2 regions of the Proteiniclasticum sp. genome follow, and region 2 is predicted to be linked to the other one. Evidence: a T-box and tRNA genes for the amino acid it is inferred to sense, from the RefSeq annotation. Region 2 holds a T-box; the other holds one or more tRNA genes.

Region 1 (9,190 bases), on a different contig from region 2:
TGGGCATAAAAGCGGTTAATTTCGATCTCCTGGGCGATGCTGGTGCAAAATTTAACAGGGCACAGATGGTCAGCTCAGCTGATCAGGCAAGGAACGGTTCAATTCTTCTTTATCATATGAACCATCCTGAAAAAGCGGTTGCAGAGGGAATAAAGCTTGTGGTTCCTATGCTGAGAGAAAAAGGCTTCCATTTTGTGAAGCTGTCTGATTATGATGAATACCTGAAATAAATCTATGGTCTGCAGAATGCATCTGAATTCTGCAGATTTTTCATGCAAATAAATACGTGAAAACAAACAGATTATGATATTATTTTAACAATAACTGTGATATGATGAAAAAGGTGCGAAGCTGAGAGGATATTCTTTCTTCAAACCTCAGATTTATACGGTTCTGACCTTAAGGGGATATACCTGAAAGGGAAGGCGCGGATGATAGAGTCATTTTGCATGCGCCTTTCTGGCGTATTTTTTTATTTGGAGGGATATATGGAAACACGAGTTGCACTCATCGGAATTGTCCTCGAAAACTATGATTCGGCAGAAAAGATGAACAGGATTCTTCATGAGTATGGAGATTATGTCATCGGAAGGATGGGGATTCCCTATCGTGAAAAAAACATGAATATCATCTCCTTGGCTGTGGATGCGCCGATGGACATCATCAGTTCTATATCAGGGAAACTGGGCATGCTCCCGGGAGTATCCTCAAAAACGATTTATGCAAAAAGCAAGAAGGAGTCGCTATGACCAGAAATGAAATGCTGATAAGAAAACTCTCAAGAGACAGGATCTTATCTCTTGATGAATTTACTTCTCTTATCGATACCTTTACCTCGGAGGAGCTCTCCTTCGCACAGTCACTGGCAAGAGACAAAAGAGAGAAAATTTACGGAAACAAGGTCTATATCAGAGGACTCATCGAGCTGTCCAGCTACTGCGCCTGTGACTGTCTATACTGCGGTATAAGGCGTGGGAATCCAAATGCCAAAAGATATAGACTGAACATGGATGAAGTCCTTGAATGCTGCGAAAAAGGCCATCAGCTTGGATTCAGAACATTTGTCATTCAAGGTGGAGAAGATGCCTTCTACGACGATGAAAAACTCGTAGAACTCATATCGATCATCAAACGCAGATATCCTGATTGCGCCGTTACATTATCACTGGGAGAAAGGCCGGAAAAAAGCTTTAGAAGGCTTTATGAGGCAGGAGCTGACCGTTATCTCCTGAGACATGAAACTGCTGATGAAGAGCACTATCGGAGGCTGCATCCGAAAGGGGAAGAACTTTCCAGAAGAATGGAGAGTCTAAGACAGCTCAAAGACATCGGGTTTCAGGTTGGCACCGGATTTATGGTAGGTTCACCCTATCAGGACAGTCTATGTCTTGCCAAGGACATGGTTTTTCTCAGCGAGTTTAAGCCTGAAATGGTCGGTATCGGACCCTTTGTGCCTCACCACGAATCAGTATTCAGAGACTACAAAAGCGGAAGTGTAGATCTTACCCTCTTCATGTTGTCTCTCATCCGACTTATGCTTCCTTATGCGCTGATTCCTGCAACAACATCACTTGGAACAGTAGATGGAGAAGGCAGAGAAAAAGGAATCTGTTCTGGTGCAAATGTCGTAATGCCTAATCTGTCACCCTTGGCTGTTCGGAAGAAATATATGCTATATGACAACAAAGCCTACACAGGAACAGAGGCTGCTGAAAGTCTGTCTCTTTTACAGGCATCTATGGAGAGAATAGGGTTTGAAGTGGTTGCGGATCGGGGAGATCATCCACTGATAGAAACACGTCAGATGTCTGATGCCAAATAGATTTAAAGGAGTGCTCATTGATGTATAATATCAGATCCACAAAAGCGGAAGAATTCATCAGCCATGATGAGATTCTGGAAACACTTGAATACGCAAAAGAGAATGCGGACAACCGAATGCTCATCAAATCGATTATTGATAAAGCTCGAAAAGGAAATGGATTGAACCACCGAGAGGCATCCGTTCTTCTGGAATGTGGAATGGACGATCTGAACAATGAAATATACTCCCTCGCAGAAGAAATCAAGGAAAGATTCTATGGAAACAGAATCGTGATGTTTGCGCCGCTTTATCTCTCCAACTACTGTGTCAACGGATGTGTATACTGCCCATACCATCTGAAGAACAGACATATCGCAAGAAAGAAGCTGACCCAGGAAGAAATCAGAAATGAAGTCATTGCACTTCAGGATATGGGGCATAAGAGACTTGCACTGGAAACAGGTGAGGATCCGATCAACAGTCCAATAGAATATGTTCTTGAGAGTATAAAAACGATCTATGATGTGAAGCATAAAAATGGAGCTATAAGAAGAGTCAATGTAAACATCGCGGCAACTACTGTGGAAAACTACAGAAAGCTTGCTGAGGCAGGTATCGGCACCTATATCCTTTTTCAGGAAACCTATCATAAGGAAAGCTATGAAATTCTTCATCCTACCGGACCCAAACATCATTACAGCTATCATACAGAGGCTATGGACAGGGCCATGGAAGGTGGAATAGATGATGTGGGACTTGGTGTCCTATTCGGTCTGGAACGCTACAAATACGATTTTACCGGCCTTCTCATGCATGCTGAGCATCTTGAAGAGGTATACGGTGTCGGACCGCATACATTAAGCGTTCCAAGAATCCGTCATGCAGATGACATCGATGCGGATTCCTTCACCAACGGCATTGACGACGATATCTTTGCTAAAATTGTTGCGTGCATAAGGATTGCGGTGCCTTATACAGGAATGATCATCTCCACAAGAGAAAGTCAGGCTTGTCGTGAGAAGGTCCTGAAGCTTGGTGTATCTCAGATCAGCGGCGGTTCAAAGACAAGTGTGGGCGGATATGTGCTGCCGGAGCTTGCCGAAGACAAATCGGAGCAGTTTGATGTCAGCGACAAGAGAACCCTTGATGAAATTGTCAGATGGCTGATGGAAATGGGTCATATCCCGAGTTTCTGCACGGCATGCTACAGAGAAGGAAGAACTGGAGATCGATTCATGATGCTTCTGAAGAGCGGACAGATCATCAACTGCTGTCATCCCAATTCACTAATTACACTGAAGGAATATCTGATGGATTATGCCAAAGAGGAGACAAGGATTCTTGGTGAAAAACTCATCGAAAAGGAGATTCACAGGATTACAAACGAAAAGGTCAGATTAAGAGCTGAGGACAACCTGAGAGAGATCAGTCAGGGAAAAAGAGATTTCCGGTTCTGATGATAGATAAAGGAGCATATTATGGGACTAATGGATACACCTTCGGGTGAGAGAGTGCATATCGGTATTTTCGGCCGGATGAACTCCGGTAAATCAAGCATCATCAACGCCATTACAGGACAGAACATATCCATCGTATCCGATGTCAGAGGAACGACTACAGACCCAGTGATGAAGTCCATGGAGCTTCTCCCGCTGGGGCCGGTTATGATCATGGATACACCAGGACTTGACGATCAGAGTATCCTCGGACATCTGAGAGTGGAGAGCACTATGAGAATCCTTGACCGGACGGATCTTGCGCTTGTGGTTATGGATGCACAAGCCGGGATATCCGATGAGGATGAGAAGATCATCAGTAAGATCAGAGCAAAGAAGCTGCCTTACATTCTCGTTTATAATAAGACAGATCTGCTTAAAGAGCCGATGAATCTCAGCAGTGGCGATAACAGATCCGAATCAATTGCAGTGAGCGCCTCTACTATGAAGAATATCCATGAGCTCAAAGAGCTCATGGGCAGGATTGCGGGTAAAGAAGGCTATAAGAAAAAACTCATTTCCGATCTCATTTCACCGAAAGATCTCATCATTCTTGTTGTGCCAGTTGATTCTGCTGCACCAAAAGGAAGACTCATACTGCCTCAGCAGCAGGTCATAAGAGACATCTTAGACAGCAGGGCACAGGCACTGATTGTTCAGGTGGATGAGCTTTCGGATGCACTATCCGTGCTTAACAGAAAGCCCAGAATGGTCATCACGGACAGCCAGGCATTTCATGAGGTCAAAAAAATCGTTCCTGAGGATATTGCCCTGACAAGCTTCTCCATACTCATGGCAAGATATAAGGGAAATCTCAGTGAAGCTGTAAAAGGGGCTTATGCTCTGGACACGCTAAAGGATCATCAGAGAGTCCTCATTTCTGAAGGCTGCACTCATCACAGGCAATGTGATGACATCGGTACGGCAAAGCTTCCGAAATGGATCAGTGAGTATACCGGCAAGAAGCTGTTCTTTGTTCACTCCAGCGGAACTGAGTTCAATCGGGAAGGGGAGAAATACGATCTTGTTGTCCACTGCGGTGGATGTATGCTGAACGAAAAAGAAATGCAGTCAAGAATCTGCCGTACCATAGAAAACGATATGCCCATAACAAACTACGGTATCCTTATTGCGCATATGAACGGGATACTGGAACGAAGCATCATGCCGCTCAAAGAGAAACTGTAATCGGATGTACCTATAAAATGACAGATTCTAAAAGATAATGGATCAAGGATATAAAGGGGCGGTATGGGGTTCATACGCTCCTTTGCAGGAAAAAACAATCTTTCATGGAATAAAAATAAAATCTGTTGACAGTTGTCACTACAGCACTTATAATAATTATTGTTCTCAAAATTTTAATAAAGTTTTGTGAAACCAATACGTGAAGCGATATTCTTGTTTTCACGTTTTGTATAGTATTTTACGATGCTAATCGTAATTTACAGTTATCTGGTGTCTATATCGCATAGGGCTACACCCGTTCCCATTCCGAACACGAAGGTTAAGCCTATACGAGCCCATGATACTGCAGGGGAGGCCCTGTGGGAAAGTAGGTCGTCGCCAGTTATTGGATCTTTAGCTCAGTTGGTTAGAGCAACCGGCTCATAACCGGTCGGCCCGGGGTTCGAGTCCCTGAAGGTCCACCATATGGGGGTATAGCTCAGTTGGGAGAGCACCTGCCTTGCACGCAGGGGGCCAAGAGTTCGAGTCTCTTTATCTCCACCATAAAAAAATCCGAATGTTGCCAGATGGCGATATTCGGATTTTTCCGTTTTATGAAAAAACCGGGGAAAATCCCCGGCTGTTCAGCAGTTACTATATTTTCTATTCGCCCATGACATGAACGGTAATTTTTCTTGTTCTTGGTCCGTCGAATTCACAGAAAAATATGCCCTGCCAGATACCCATTTCGATCATTCCACCGCTTACGATGAGGCTCTGGCTGCTTCCGATATTGATGGACTTAAGATGCGCCTGGGAGTTGCCTTCCATATGCTTGAATTTCGGATCGTCAGGAAAAGCCTTGTCCAGTGCATAGAGCATATCTGTTATGACATCCGGATCCGCATTTTCGTTGATGCATACTGCACCTGTAGTATGAGGAGAGTAGACTGTAAGGATGCCTTCACTGATCTTCGACTCCTCCAGTGTTTTTCTTACCTCGTCGGTGATCTCATAAAAATCCTGTCTTTTGGTTGTCTTGAATTCCAGCTGTTTTTTGTAAATCTTCATCCTGTCCTCCCTGACTCTTTTTCTTCATTATACATGAATATTTTTCTTTCTTCTTCCACTTTCTTTAACATATCCATTAATATTCTCTAAACGTCCGCAAATTATGCAATGTTTTAGATTATAATTGTATTATGATTCTAAGTATGATCAGCGAGAGTGTTCATGATCGGAACATTCATCCGATAGAGGTAAATATGGTGAAACGCATCCGGCAGTTTATTCAGAATATCCGTTACAGTTATCAGAAGATCGATGAAGATTTTCTGATTCTGTATTTAAATGAAAAGGAACTGAGTCTGTTCAGGAGGCTCAAAAAATCCGAACAGATCCACAGTATACTCATTGCGAAGGATATTCGCGAGGAACTGGGCGAAGACAGGGAAAAAGGCATGATCAGAGCTGCACTTTTTCATGATATCGGAAAGATCACACGTCCGATGAATCTATTCGAGAAAAGCATGGCTGTGATACTGAAAAAACTCTTAGGCAGAAGAATCACTATACTTCTACGCTTTCCCTTTATTCAGTCATATCTCTATCATGGAGAAAGAGGCGGAGAAATTCTGAAAGCAGAAAGAATCTTTGATGAAACGCCCATATTCTACAGACTGGTCAGTTCTCATCATCATAGAAGAGAGCTGATCGGGAATCAGAAAGATCGTGATGAACTCATCAGATATTACGATCTGCTTAAGAAATATGATGACCGTTATTAGGAAAAAGAATAACCTTTTGGAGGCAAATTCATGAAAATCGATATCAAACCGAACTTCAAATTCAAGTTCAGAAATAGACTGAAAGGCAAAAAGAATCTTTACGTGATTATTGGTGCAGTTCTGATCGGGCTGATCATTCTGTTCAATTCGACCAGTTTTATTGCCAATCTGCAGTGGTTCGGTGAAGTGGGCTATACAAGAACCTATCTCACAAGAGCGCTTGCTGTTGCGGGTCTAACCCTGCCGATTTTTCTCATCTTCTATCTGGTGTCCATTTTCTATTACAGGAGTATCTCCAAAAAGTATGACCTGGTGAGCTATCCTCAGAAAACTGATGGGGAGATTAAAAGGCGAAACAGATATGTGTATGTCGCTTCGGGAATTTTCTTCCTTGTGGTCGCCTATGGACTGGCCAAGGATTACTGGTATGTCATTCTCCAGTATTTCAACAGTGTGGATTTTGGACAGGTGGATCCGATCTTCAGCAAGGATATCTCCTTCTATGTATTCAGACTGCCCCTGTATCAGTTTCTGATTTCCCTCTCTCTTTCAGTTGTCGTTCTGCTTATTCTTCTGACAGTGCTCATCTATCTAATCATTGCAGCGAAGAGTTCGTTTAACAGACTGAACTTCAGAAATGCCAGAGGAATTCTTCACGTGATCAAGAACGGATTTATCCAGTTTGCCGGAAAAGCTCTGGCCATGCTGATTTCTCTATTTCTCCTGCTCATGGCACTGAAATATTATCTGGATTCCTTCCTTGTCATGTTCAATGAATCAGGCGTCGTTTTTGGCCCGGGATATACAGACATCAAAATCAATGTACCTTTCCTGAGGGTTATCGCAGTATTAGCTGCTGTCTCGGCTGCTGTTGTGGCTTTTGGAATCGTGAAGAAAAAAGTCAATCTGATTGCCTATCCTGTTCTTGGAATCCTGGCACTAAGTGTTCTTCGAATCGCTGCAGTTTTTGCTGTGGAGGCGCTGGTTGTCAATCCCAATCAGCTGGAGAGAGAGCGTCCATATATCGAGAACAACATCAATATGACCCGGCAGGCTTTCGGAATCAATAATGTGGACATCAGACTTTTTGAAGCGGATAAAGATATCTCTCCTGGAGAAATCACGGGCAACAGGGAAGTTGTGGACAGCATAAAGGTCAATTCCTACCGACATACCCTTGATTTTATCAGACAGGCACAGGTCATAAGAGGATATTATGATTTCAATGATGTGGACGTGGACCGATATATGATCAGTGGTGAGAAGAAACAGGTATTCCTGTCTGCGAGAGAGATCGACAGCAGTCTCATCTCTCCATCCACCTGGCAGAACACTCACCTTTTCTATACCCATGGATATGGTGTAGTCATGTCTGATTCAAGTACTGTGACCGCCCAGGGACAGCCTGATTTCCTCATGAAGGATATCCCTACAAATAACATCACGGATATTCCTCTGGATAATCCCAGAATCTATTTCGGGGAGCTGGTTTCCGATTATGTCATCGTAGGCACACAGACGGATGAGTTCGATTACCCCCGTGGCGGAGAAAATGAAAGCTACAGGTATACAGGAGAGGCCGGAATAAAGATGAATCTCCTGAACAGACTCCTCTATGCCATTGAAGAAAAGGAACCGAAGATTCTCATTTCTTCGCAGATTACAAGTGATTCAAAGATCATAAGAAAGAGAAATATATTAAACAGGGTCATCACCATAGCACCGTTTCTGAGTTATGATTCAGATCCGTACCTCGTTGTTTCGGACAGCAAGGTTTACTGGATGATCGATGCCTATACCCATACAGACAGATATCCCAATGCCAAGACCTTCAATGGGCTCAATTATGTGAGAAACTCGGTCAAGGTGACCGTGGATGCATATACCGGAGCAGTCGATTTCTATCTGGCTGATCCGGATGATCCAATAGCCGTCAGCTACAACAGGATTTTCGGGGAACTCTTCAAAGATCTTTCGGAAATGCCTGAAGGATTAAGAGAACATATCAAGTATCCGGAAGATCTTTTTGAAATGCAGACCACTGTTCTTGAGCAGTATCATGTGACAAATCCCGCAATCTTCTATAACGGTGAAGATGTATGGCAGAAATCAAGAGTCACCGGATCAAACAATGAAGAAAGCACTTCACAGGAGCCTTACTCCCTGTTCACCTCTTTCGAAGACGAACAGGATCTGGAGCTTGTATTTACCGAGTACTATACAATCAAGGGCAAGGAAAATATGGTTGCCATCGTCAATGTGAGGATGGAAGGGGAGCACTACGGGCAGCTGGTGGAATATAAATTCCCACCGCAGAAAACCGTATCGAGCCCATACCTTTTCACAAACAAACTCAATCAGGATCCGGAAATCTCCAAGGAGCTTTCACTTCTTGATAATGCCGGTTCTCAGGTGGAGTTTGGAGATATGGTCATTACCCCTATAGAAGACAGTCTTTTATATGTGGTGCCGATCTATCTTGTAGCTGAAGGTGAGAATTCCATTCCGGAAATCAAGCGTTTTGTCATCTCAAATGATGATAAAATCGTCATTTCGGATACCTTCACAAATACACTCAACATGCTGTTCAATTTTGAAGCGGAAACGCCGGGCGAGCCGGGAGGGGTCATCGATGAGACGCTGGCAAAAGAGGCGAATAACCTCTTCAACGATGCCATAGAAGCGCAGAGGGCCGGAAACTGGGCTGAATACGGAAGACTGATGGAAGAGCTCAAGAATGTTCTTGACTCCATGATCGGTCAGTAGGAGGAGAAGAACAATGGATTATGATGTAATCATACTGGGTGGAGGACTTGTAGGCTGTTCCATGGCTTATGAACTCTGCAAATACAACCTGAATATCGGAATCATCGAAAAGAACTTCGATGTAGCCGAGGATGTGGCACTGTTCAACTCTTCTCTTATTCTTGACGGCA
Region 2 (9,190 bases):
GAAGAAAGTTAAAAGATGACCAGATGATGAATGAAGTACAGAAGGAAGAGGCTCTCAGGCGAGAGCCTCTTCGATTCCAAGGGGGGAAAGATTATCTTAAACCTTTATCTACATCTCTCAGGTTCGGATCCAGTTCATGAGGCTTTTTGGGCTTCAGCGGATCGTTCTCATCGATGTATTGATCATGACCCTCAACCACATGATCCGTATTTTCAAGATTTTCTTCCGGATTATTGATGTCTTCGTTCCAGCCCTTATCCGGCGTAGCGATTCCACCACTGTATGCTGGACTTTGAGCATTTCTGCCTAATGGATCATCATCAGCATCTGGCAGGTTCCGGTCCATATCTCTATTAATCGGATCATTGACGTTTGTTGTCATTGGCTCATCAGTGAGATTGCTCCTGTCTCTGTCTCTGTTGATCGGATCGTCATCTGTATTAAACGGTTTTCTGCTTACATCCGGATTCAACGGATTGTCCAGATCGCTCTGACTTCTGTCCATATCTCGGTTGATTGAGTCAGTATCGAAGTTATCCTCTTTAATACCTCTGTCACGTGTGACTGAGTCATCATATGCAGGGTTTACTTTATCTTTGTAGAGAGGATCATCCTGTACCGTTTTCTGATAGCTGTCTACCATATTGTTTGTATTTCCGCTATGTCCTTTGACACCCATATCTGTGTCTGTTCCGTAGTCACGGTTGTCTCCGATCGGATCTCTGTCTCTATGTCTATAGGTGTCTCTGTTTATACTGTCATTCTCATAGAAGTTATTATATACGGTATCACGTCTGGTATCGTCATCCTTGTCATCAACCAGAATTAGAATATCTCCTGCGTTGATTCTTTCCTCATATTCCTTTGCATCAACTTCCGGCACACCGTAATCAATGAGGGCTCCTGCAAGTCCGCCTAATGCTCCACCGGCTAATGCTCCGGTGACAGCTGCTGCGATTGGTCCGGCAGCGATAATGGGTCCCACACCAGGTATTGCCAGTGCCCCTAATCCAAGAAGCAATCCGCCAAGTCCACCGATTGTTCCACCGGTAACTGCACCTGCTGCTGCTCCGCTGCTGTCCTTGATATCATTACCTATGTCAGTTCCAACTCTGTTGGTAAGGGCATTATACTTATCTTCATCCTTGGCAATGATTGAGATTTCATCATCAGTGTAGCCCGATGTTCTTAAACCTTCGATCGCTCTTACTGCCTGATCTTCTGAATGAAAAATACCTACGATTCTTTTCATGATTGACCTCCTAAATTTTAGTTTTATTCATTTTACTGCTTGTCATGTTTCCATTCTAAGGGGTATTTCGGAACAGCCGGTGACTGAATTATAAACAACCCTGAAATAGGCTGATAACATTATCTGAATGATATTAATAAAAATTCTAAACTTACCGGAGTCTATGAATGTTATATCCAGACCATGAAGGGTTCATTGACAAAAAATGTCATGAAAGAGGATGCCCGCACGCATTTTATGCTTCAATAATAAAGATTTCTTCAGAATGAGATGAAAAATCACTCGGATGTCGGCTGGATCATGCAGGGAGTGATTGACTTTATGAAACGTAATGAGTATACTTTATAAGTAATAAATCAAAGTTTTCAATATGTGACGTTGATGAGGAAGAGTAGCTATATTTTCTACCTGCAGAGAGAAGGCGGTCTGGTGCAAGCCTTTGGAGAAATGTCGTGAAGCCGCCTTGGAGTCAGTTCTTAAGAGATGAGTGCTGTGCATTCATAATTAGGGTGGTACCGCGGAAGTATGCTTTCGTCCCTTGCTGGGATGAGGGCTTTTTTATTTACATCAATATAAAAATGAGACCTGAAAAGATGGAGGAATTATAATGGAAAAACTGACAACAAATGAAATCAGAAAAAAATATCTCGAATTCTTCAGAGAGAAAGAACACTATGTCATGGAGAGTTTCCCACTTGTCCCTAAGGACGATAAGTCACTGCTACTCATAAATGCCGGAATGGCACCGTTAAAGCCATATTTCACTGGGGTTAAGATTCCTCCATCAAAGAGGGTGACGACCTGTCAGAAATGCATCAGAACAGGTGATATCGACAATGTAGGTCGAACGAAGAGACATGCGACATTTTTTGAAATGCTCGGGAATTTCTCTTTCGGTGACTATTTCAAAGAAGAAATCATTCCATGGGCATGGGAATTTGTCACTGAAGTCCTTAAAATCGATAAATCAAAGCTTTACGCAACAGTCTATCTGGAAGACGATGAAGCTTTCAAAATCTGGGAAGAGAAGACCGACATCGATCCTGCAAGGATATTCAGACTCGGAAAAGAAGATAATTTCTGGGAGATCGGTGTAGGACCTTGTGGTCCATGCTCAGAAATCCATTACTACAAGGGTTCGGATGAAATCAGAACCACTGAAGATTTTATCGCCGCTTCAGACCGTGACGAGATGACGGAATTCTGGAATCTTGTTTTCACTCAGTTTGATAAGGATGAAGAGGGTAACTATAACCTTCTCTCCAGCCCGAACATCGACACTGGTATGGGCCTTGAACGAATGGCGACCATCATGCAGGGTGTGGATTCCATATTTGAAATTGATATACTCAGAAATGTAATTGACAAGGTTTCTGAAGTAACCGGAAAAACCTATGGGCACAGCAAAGAAGAAGATGTGTCCATCAGAATCGTTGCGGATCATGCTAAGAGTATTGCCTTCCTCATCGGTGACGGCGTTCTTCCTTCCAATGAGGGAAGAGGATATGTTCTGAGAAGACTGTTAAGAAGAGCTGCACGGCATGGTAGAGTTCTTGGACATAAAAAGCAGTTTCTGAATGAAATCATAGCGGCTGTCATGGACAGCTATGGCGAAGCCTACCCCGATCTTCTGGACCGAAGAGAATATATCGAAAAAATTGTGGATCTTGAAGAAAAGAAATTCCATGAAACTCTTGATGCCGGGATGGAAATGCTGCTCGGATTCATGCGTGAGACAGAAGGTGACACATTCAGTGGAGAGCATGCTTTCAAGCTGTACGACACATACGGTTTTCCTCTTGAGCTTACTGAAGAGATTCTTCTTGAGAAGAACATGAAGATCGATCTTGATGCGTTCAGGAAGGAAATGAACGATCAGCGGCAGCGTGCCCGATCTGCCAGAGGCGAGAGCTCATACATGGGTTCGGAAAACTCTGGAATAGATCTTCTGGAAGAGCCTGTTTCAACAGAATTCACCGGATATCACGCGCTGGAAACTGAAGCTGATATTTTATTCATATATAATGATCAGCATGTTCTAGACCAGATGGAGAGTGGAAATAAAGGGTATGTTGTGTCTGACAGAACGCCTTTCTATGCGGAAATGGGCGGACAGGTGGGCGATATCGGTACAATTTCTACTGAAGATTTCACAGCAGAAGTTATCGATACAAAAAAGAGCAGAAATGGAAACACAGTACATCTTGTCGTGGTGACGGAAGGAAACCTCGTGCCAGGCAAAGCTCTGTTTAAGGTGGATGGACACATCAGAAGAAGTACGGAAAGAAACCATACTGCAACTCATATCCTGCACAAAGCTCTGAAACTTGTACTTGGAAGCCATGTCAATCAGGCTGGATCGGTTGTACTTCCTGATAAACTGAGATTTGACTTCAATCACTTCCAGGCGATGACGGATGAGGAAATCAGAAGAGTGGAAGAGATCGTCAATGAGGAAATACAGAAAGCGACACCGGTCAGCACTGATATCATGTCTATGAGTGAAGCGAAAACTTCTGGTGCTATGGCGCTTTTTGATGAAAAATATGGCGATGAAGTAAGAGTACTGTCAGTGGGTGATTTCTCAAAAGAGCTCTGTGGGGGTACCCATGTTCGAAACTCAGGAGAAATCGGGCTTTTCAAGATAGTATCTGAAGCCGGAATCGCATCAGGCGTGAGAAGAATTGAAGCGGTTACAGGTATGAACTCCTTCAGGCTATTCAATGAACAGGAAGCTGTTCTTGCTGAGCTTCAGCAGTTACTTAAGGCAGGGAAAAACGACATTGTCAGCAAAGTCTCATCTAATCTTTTGGAAGTCAGAGCACTGCACAAAGAAATAGAGGAATCCAGAAAGTCCCAGTCACTTGGTTATGTTGATGAGCTTCTGCTTAAAAAGGAAATGATCAATGGTACTCATCTTGTCAAGGGTGAAGTGGTGAATGTGGAAGCTGGAGATCTTAGAGATCTCACAGAAAAAGTCCTGGACAAGCTTCAGTCCGGAGTTGTCGTTCTTGCCTCAAAAGGTGAAGGCAAGGTGAATTTCTCCGTAATGATCTCCAAGGATAAAGTGAAGGACGGTCTTCATGCAGGAAAGCTGATCAAGGAAATCGCAGCAGTTGCGGGCGGAGGCGGCGGTGGAAGGCCGGATATGGCTCAGGCTGGAGGAAAGAATCCGGAAAAGCTAGATGAAGCTCTTGATCTCGTCAGTGCACTTCTGATGAAATAAGTTAATTCCTTAAGTTGTCTATACAATTTAAACGGAATAACTTATAATATAGATATTGAGATACTATTTTCAAGGGGGGTGAAGCTGCTTCTGCAGCGTTGTTATGAACAATAAAGATCATACCATGCAATTTGACTTTGAGAAGGATAAGAGCAATCTGACCAAGGCGATACTTGAAGAAGTATATAATGCGCTTAATGAAAAGGGATATAATCCTGTAAACCAGCTGGTTGGATATATCATCTCAGGTGACCCGACGTACATTACAAACTATAACGGAGCAAGAGCCCTAGTAAGAAAACTTGAGAGGGATGAAATCCTTGAAGAGGTTCTGAAGTCCTATTTGAACATAAAATAATAGGAGGGGATACCTGAAGCAGGTATCCCTATTGCTTTTATTCTCATAATGTGCAAGAATGATACGACAAAAAACTTAAGGTTTTTTTGGTAAAAGTTTGATACAATATGATTGTATCACCATTGAAAGGATTTAAATTTATTGATGAGGTATATAGGACTGGATGTTGGCGATAGAACCATCGGGGTTGCTGTAAGCGATCCTTTAGGCTACACTGCACAAGGCATAACCACCGTAAGAAGAAAATCTCTTGAGAAGGATTTTGAGAATCTGAGGGAGATCTTCAGTAATTATGAAATTTCAGAGATCATTGTGGGACTCCCGAAGAACATGAATGGAACCATTGGACCCCAGGCTGAAAAAGCCATGGAATTTGGAAGGGTCCTAGAAGAAGAGTTCGGACACAAGGTGATTTTCTGGGACGAAAGACTGACAACCATGGCTGCACACAGAGCCATGCTGGAAGCGGATATGTCGAGGAAAAAGAGAAAAGGTCTGGTGGATAAAATCGCAGCCACCTACATACTTCAAGGATATTTAGATAAAATAAGCAGCACAAAATAAGCAAAGAGGTGAAAATTATGGAAGATATGACAGACTTAATTGTACTGACAGATGACGAAGGAAATGAAGTTGAAGTCGAGATCGTAACGAGACTTGAAATTGAAGAAGTTGAATATTTCATCGTTTCTCCAGTAGACAGCGACGAAGAAGACCCGGTATTTACAGCACTAAAAGTTGTATATGACGAAGAGGGTACAGAATTTTTCGAGACTGTTGATGACGACGTGGAAATTGCCATGATTGAAGAGGCATACAGCGTCATTTTCGATGAAGACGGGCTAAACTAAAATGGTTAATTCATATACCAGTGAGGATATCCTGAAAATAACCAACAAGCTCAAGAAAAGTGGCTATAAACTTACTCCGCAGAGACAGGCAATTGTGGATACCATAATTGACAGCGTGGGTAAGCATTTGACAGTGGAAGAGATATTTGACATCGTTAAACAGAGAAGACCAGAGATTGGTCTTGCTACAGTGTACCGAACGATCATGCTCATGCATGAGCAGAATATCGTTACACGTCTTGACCTGATTGACGGAACAGCGCGTTATGAACTGGCAAGAGATGATGAACATCATACTCACCATCATCTCGTATGTCTGAACTGTTCAACGGTATTTGAATTTATGGACGACCTCCTGGATCCTTTGGAAGAGGAAATTGGAAGAAAGTACAATTTCAAAGTTCTCGATCATAGCCTAAAGTTTTACGGTATTTGTAATGAGTGCGCTAAAGAGGAAAAGATTAAGGAGGAACTGAATAATGACAAAAGAGAAGGATAATGTAAAGATTATACCTCTTGGCGGAACAAATGAGATTGGAAAGAATATGACAGTTATCGAATATAAGGATGAAATCATCGTGGTGGACAGTGGACTTAAATTTCCAGATGATGACATGCTGGGTATCGATGTAGTCATTCCTGATATAACATATCTTGTTAAGAATCAGGAGAAAATCAAGGGTATATTTATTACCCACGGACATGAGGATCATATCGGAGCGCTGCCATATGTGTTGAAGCAGATCAACGTTCCTGTATATGCGACCAAACTGACTGCAGCTTTAATTAATCTGAAGCTTGTGGAGCATCGCATTGCGGATACTGTCACAATGAATATCGTCAAAGCAAAAGATGTGATTAAACTGGACAAGATGTCTGTAGAGTACATCAAAGTGAACCACTCCATTGCAGATTCGTGTGCACTTGCAATACATACTCCGCTGGGAGCTGTGGTTCATACAGGTGACTTCAAAGTGGATTACACTCCGGTAGACGGAGAAGTGATCGATCTGCAGAGATTTGCAGAGCTTGGGAAAAGAGGGGTGCTTGCACTTCTTTGTGATTCCACCAATGTGGATCGAGAAGGATTTACAATTTCAGAATCATCAGTTGGAGAAAGCTTTAAAAGAATTTTCCACGGAGTCAAAGGAAGAATCATCATTTCCACATTTGCATCAAACGTACATCGTATCCAGCAGATCATTGAAGCTGGGGTAGCAGAGGGAAGAAAGATTGCAGTTTCTGGAAGATCAATGGAGAATATCATTCCCATTGCTCTGGAGCTTGGCTATCTGACTATGGATGAAAAGCACCTTGTTTCCATCGATGATGTGAGAAAGTATCCTGATGAACAGATACTGATTGTCACAACAGGAAGCCAGGGAGAACCGATGGCTGCTCTATCAAGAATGGCCAACAATATGCACAGAAAAATTCAGGTCAAGCATGGTGATACCATCGTATTCTCATCCTCACCTATTCCAGGTAATGAGAAGCCGATTTTCAGAACCATCGACAAACTTGCAAAACTGGGTGCGGATGTCGTTTACGGAAAACTGGAAGCGATACATGTATCAGGACATGCCTGCAAGGAAGAAATCAAGCTGATCCATACCCTGACAAAACCACGTCATTTCATTCCGGTCCACGGTGAGTACAGAATGCTGAGAGAGCATCGTGATCTGGCAATCAGGATGGGTATGGATGCAGGGAATATCGTACTTCCTGAAAACGGAGATGTCATCGAAGTGCACAGAAGAGGAATCAGGAAATCAGGTACAGTGAACTCAGGTCACGTCCTCATTGATGGTCTCGGTGTCGGAGATGTCGGAAGAATTGTGTTAAGAGACAGAAAGCATCTTTCTGAAGATGGAATCATTACAGTGGTCGTCACTATGGATAAAGAAAATGCCACGGTTGTTGCCGGACCTGACATCATCACAAGAGGATTTGTATATGTCAAGGAAGCTGAAGAGCTTATGGATGGCGCAAGAAAAGTGGTCATAGCAGCACTCAATGATTGTGAAGACAAGCAGATCACGGACTGGAATGTGCTGAAGAATGTCATCAAGGATACTTTAAAGAATTATCTTTTTGAAAAGACAAAGAGAAGACCTATGATTCTACCGATCATCATGGAAGTCTAATAGGAGGTATAAATAAGTTGAATATTTATGACAAATTCAATGAATTAGCAGCGGAGCTTAAGGTGAACCCGGATGTGGTGGCTTTCAGGGATGCAGCTTTAAAAATTCAATCTGACGAAACCAAAACAAAAATGCTTGAGGATTTCAGAAAAATTCAGATAGCAGCTTATACAGAATCTATGGAGAGCGGTAAAGTCACTGATGAGACAACAGAGAAGATGCAGAATTTCGCATCAGTAATCAAGACCAATCCGGACATCAATGAATATCTTCAGGCTGAAGTAAGGTTTTCCATACTTTTTGAAGATATGATGAAAATCATCAATGATGCTGTAGGTGTCGATGTGATCGGTGCCGGAAAGTAGTCCTTCTATAACAGAAAAAAACAGTTGTGGGGCAGCAAGGAGACTTGCTGCTTCTGTTATTTCTCTGGAGACATAAAGGTGTGGTCACAAAACGAAAAAGAAAGATAAAAAATATATTTTGGCATAAACCGATTACATGGAGCGGCACTCCTGTAAAGTTTCCACAGATGGCGGAATTTGTGCTATAATAACTTGTTAGATACGAAAAATGGAGGAATAAGATGTCATATAAGAGAGAGAATGTCAGAAACATAGCAATCATTGCCCACGTTGATCATGGTAAGACCACACTGGTGGATGCTATGCTTAGACAGTCAAATACATACAGAAGCAATGAAAAAGTGGAAGAGAGAGTAATGGACTCCAACGACCTGGAAAAGGAAAGAGGAATTACAATCCTTTCAAAGAACACATCCATCACATACAAAGGTTACAGAATCAATATCGTAGACACACCTGGTCATGCCGATTTCGGTGGTGAGGTGGAACGAGTTCTGATGATGGTAGATTCAGTATTACTTGTGGTGGATTCAAATGAAGGGGCAATGCCTCAGACAAAGTTTGTATTGAAGAAAGCACTTGAACAGGGACTTAACCCTATGGTTGTAGTCAATAAAATCGACAAGAAAGATGCAAGACCGGATGAAGTCATTGACGAAGTCTTTGACCTGTTCGTAGAACTGGGTGCAAATGATGAGCAGTGTGATTTCCCGATCATCTATGCATCCGCAAAAGATGGCTATGCAGCTGATGAACTGGAAGATGAGATGACTAATATGATTCCTCTCTTCGAAAAGATCATCGACTATGTCAAGCCTCCAGAAGGAGATATTGCAGGTCCTCTGCAGATGCTCATCACAACTCTTGACCACAACAACTTTGTGGGCAAGATTGCCATCGGTAAGATCATAAGAGGTATCGCCAAGAGAAATCAGGCTATTGCAATTATTGATACGGATGGTAATATAAAGAAGACAACAATATCGAATCT

The links. The T-box of region 2 lies ahead of alaS (alanine--tRNA ligase). A T-box ahead of a tRNA ligase gene usually reads a tRNA of that ligase, here a tRNA-Ala.
Region 1: it has a tRNA-Ala gene. The T-box ahead of alaS (alanine--tRNA ligase) is inferred to sense a tRNA for this amino acid. The anticodon was not compared.

What each region holds. Positions count from the first base shown of each region.
Region 1 covers NZ_DAMBTF010000027.1:21,040-30,229, reverse strand. Annotated here, with positions in the region: gene RTX25_RS12550 (polysaccharide deacetylase family protein) at 1-230, shown strand, start outside; gene RTX25_RS12545 (TM1266 family iron-only hydrogenase system putative regulator) at 489-749, shown strand; gene hydE ([FeFe] hydrogenase H-cluster radical SAM maturase HydE) at 746-1,822, shown strand; gene hydG ([FeFe] hydrogenase H-cluster radical SAM maturase HydG) at 1,843-3,261, shown strand; gene hydF ([FeFe] hydrogenase H-cluster maturation GTPase HydF) at 3,283-4,488, shown strand; rRNA gene rrf (5S ribosomal RNA) at 4,755-4,872, shown strand; tRNA gene RTX25_RS12520 (tRNA-Ile) at 4,876-4,952, shown strand; tRNA gene RTX25_RS12515 (tRNA-Ala) at 4,956-5,031, shown strand; gene RTX25_RS12510 (secondary thiamine-phosphate synthase enzyme YjbQ) at 5,131-5,538, opposite strand; gene RTX25_RS12505 (HD domain-containing protein) at 5,733-6,254, shown strand; gene RTX25_RS12500 (UPF0182 family protein) at 6,285-9,020, shown strand; gene RTX25_RS12495 (FAD-dependent oxidoreductase) at 9,034-9,190, shown strand, end outside.
Region 2 covers NZ_DAMBTF010000003.1:166,304-175,493, forward strand. Annotated here, with positions in the region: gene RTX25_RS02835 (hypothetical protein) at 1-19, shown strand, start outside; gene RTX25_RS02840 (general stress protein) at 92-1,252, opposite strand; T-box leader at 1,622-1,794, shown strand; gene alaS (alanine--tRNA ligase) at 1,860-4,478, shown strand; gene RTX25_RS02850 (IreB family regulatory phosphoprotein) at 4,582-4,836, shown strand; gene ruvX (Holliday junction resolvase RuvX) at 4,981-5,400, shown strand; gene RTX25_RS02860 (DUF1292 domain-containing protein) at 5,418-5,687, shown strand; gene RTX25_RS02865 (Fur family transcriptional regulator) at 5,689-6,186, shown strand; gene RTX25_RS02870 (ribonuclease J) at 6,167-7,834, shown strand; gene RTX25_RS02875 (YlbF family regulator) at 7,852-8,199, shown strand; gene typA (translational GTPase TypA) at 8,421-9,190, shown strand, end outside.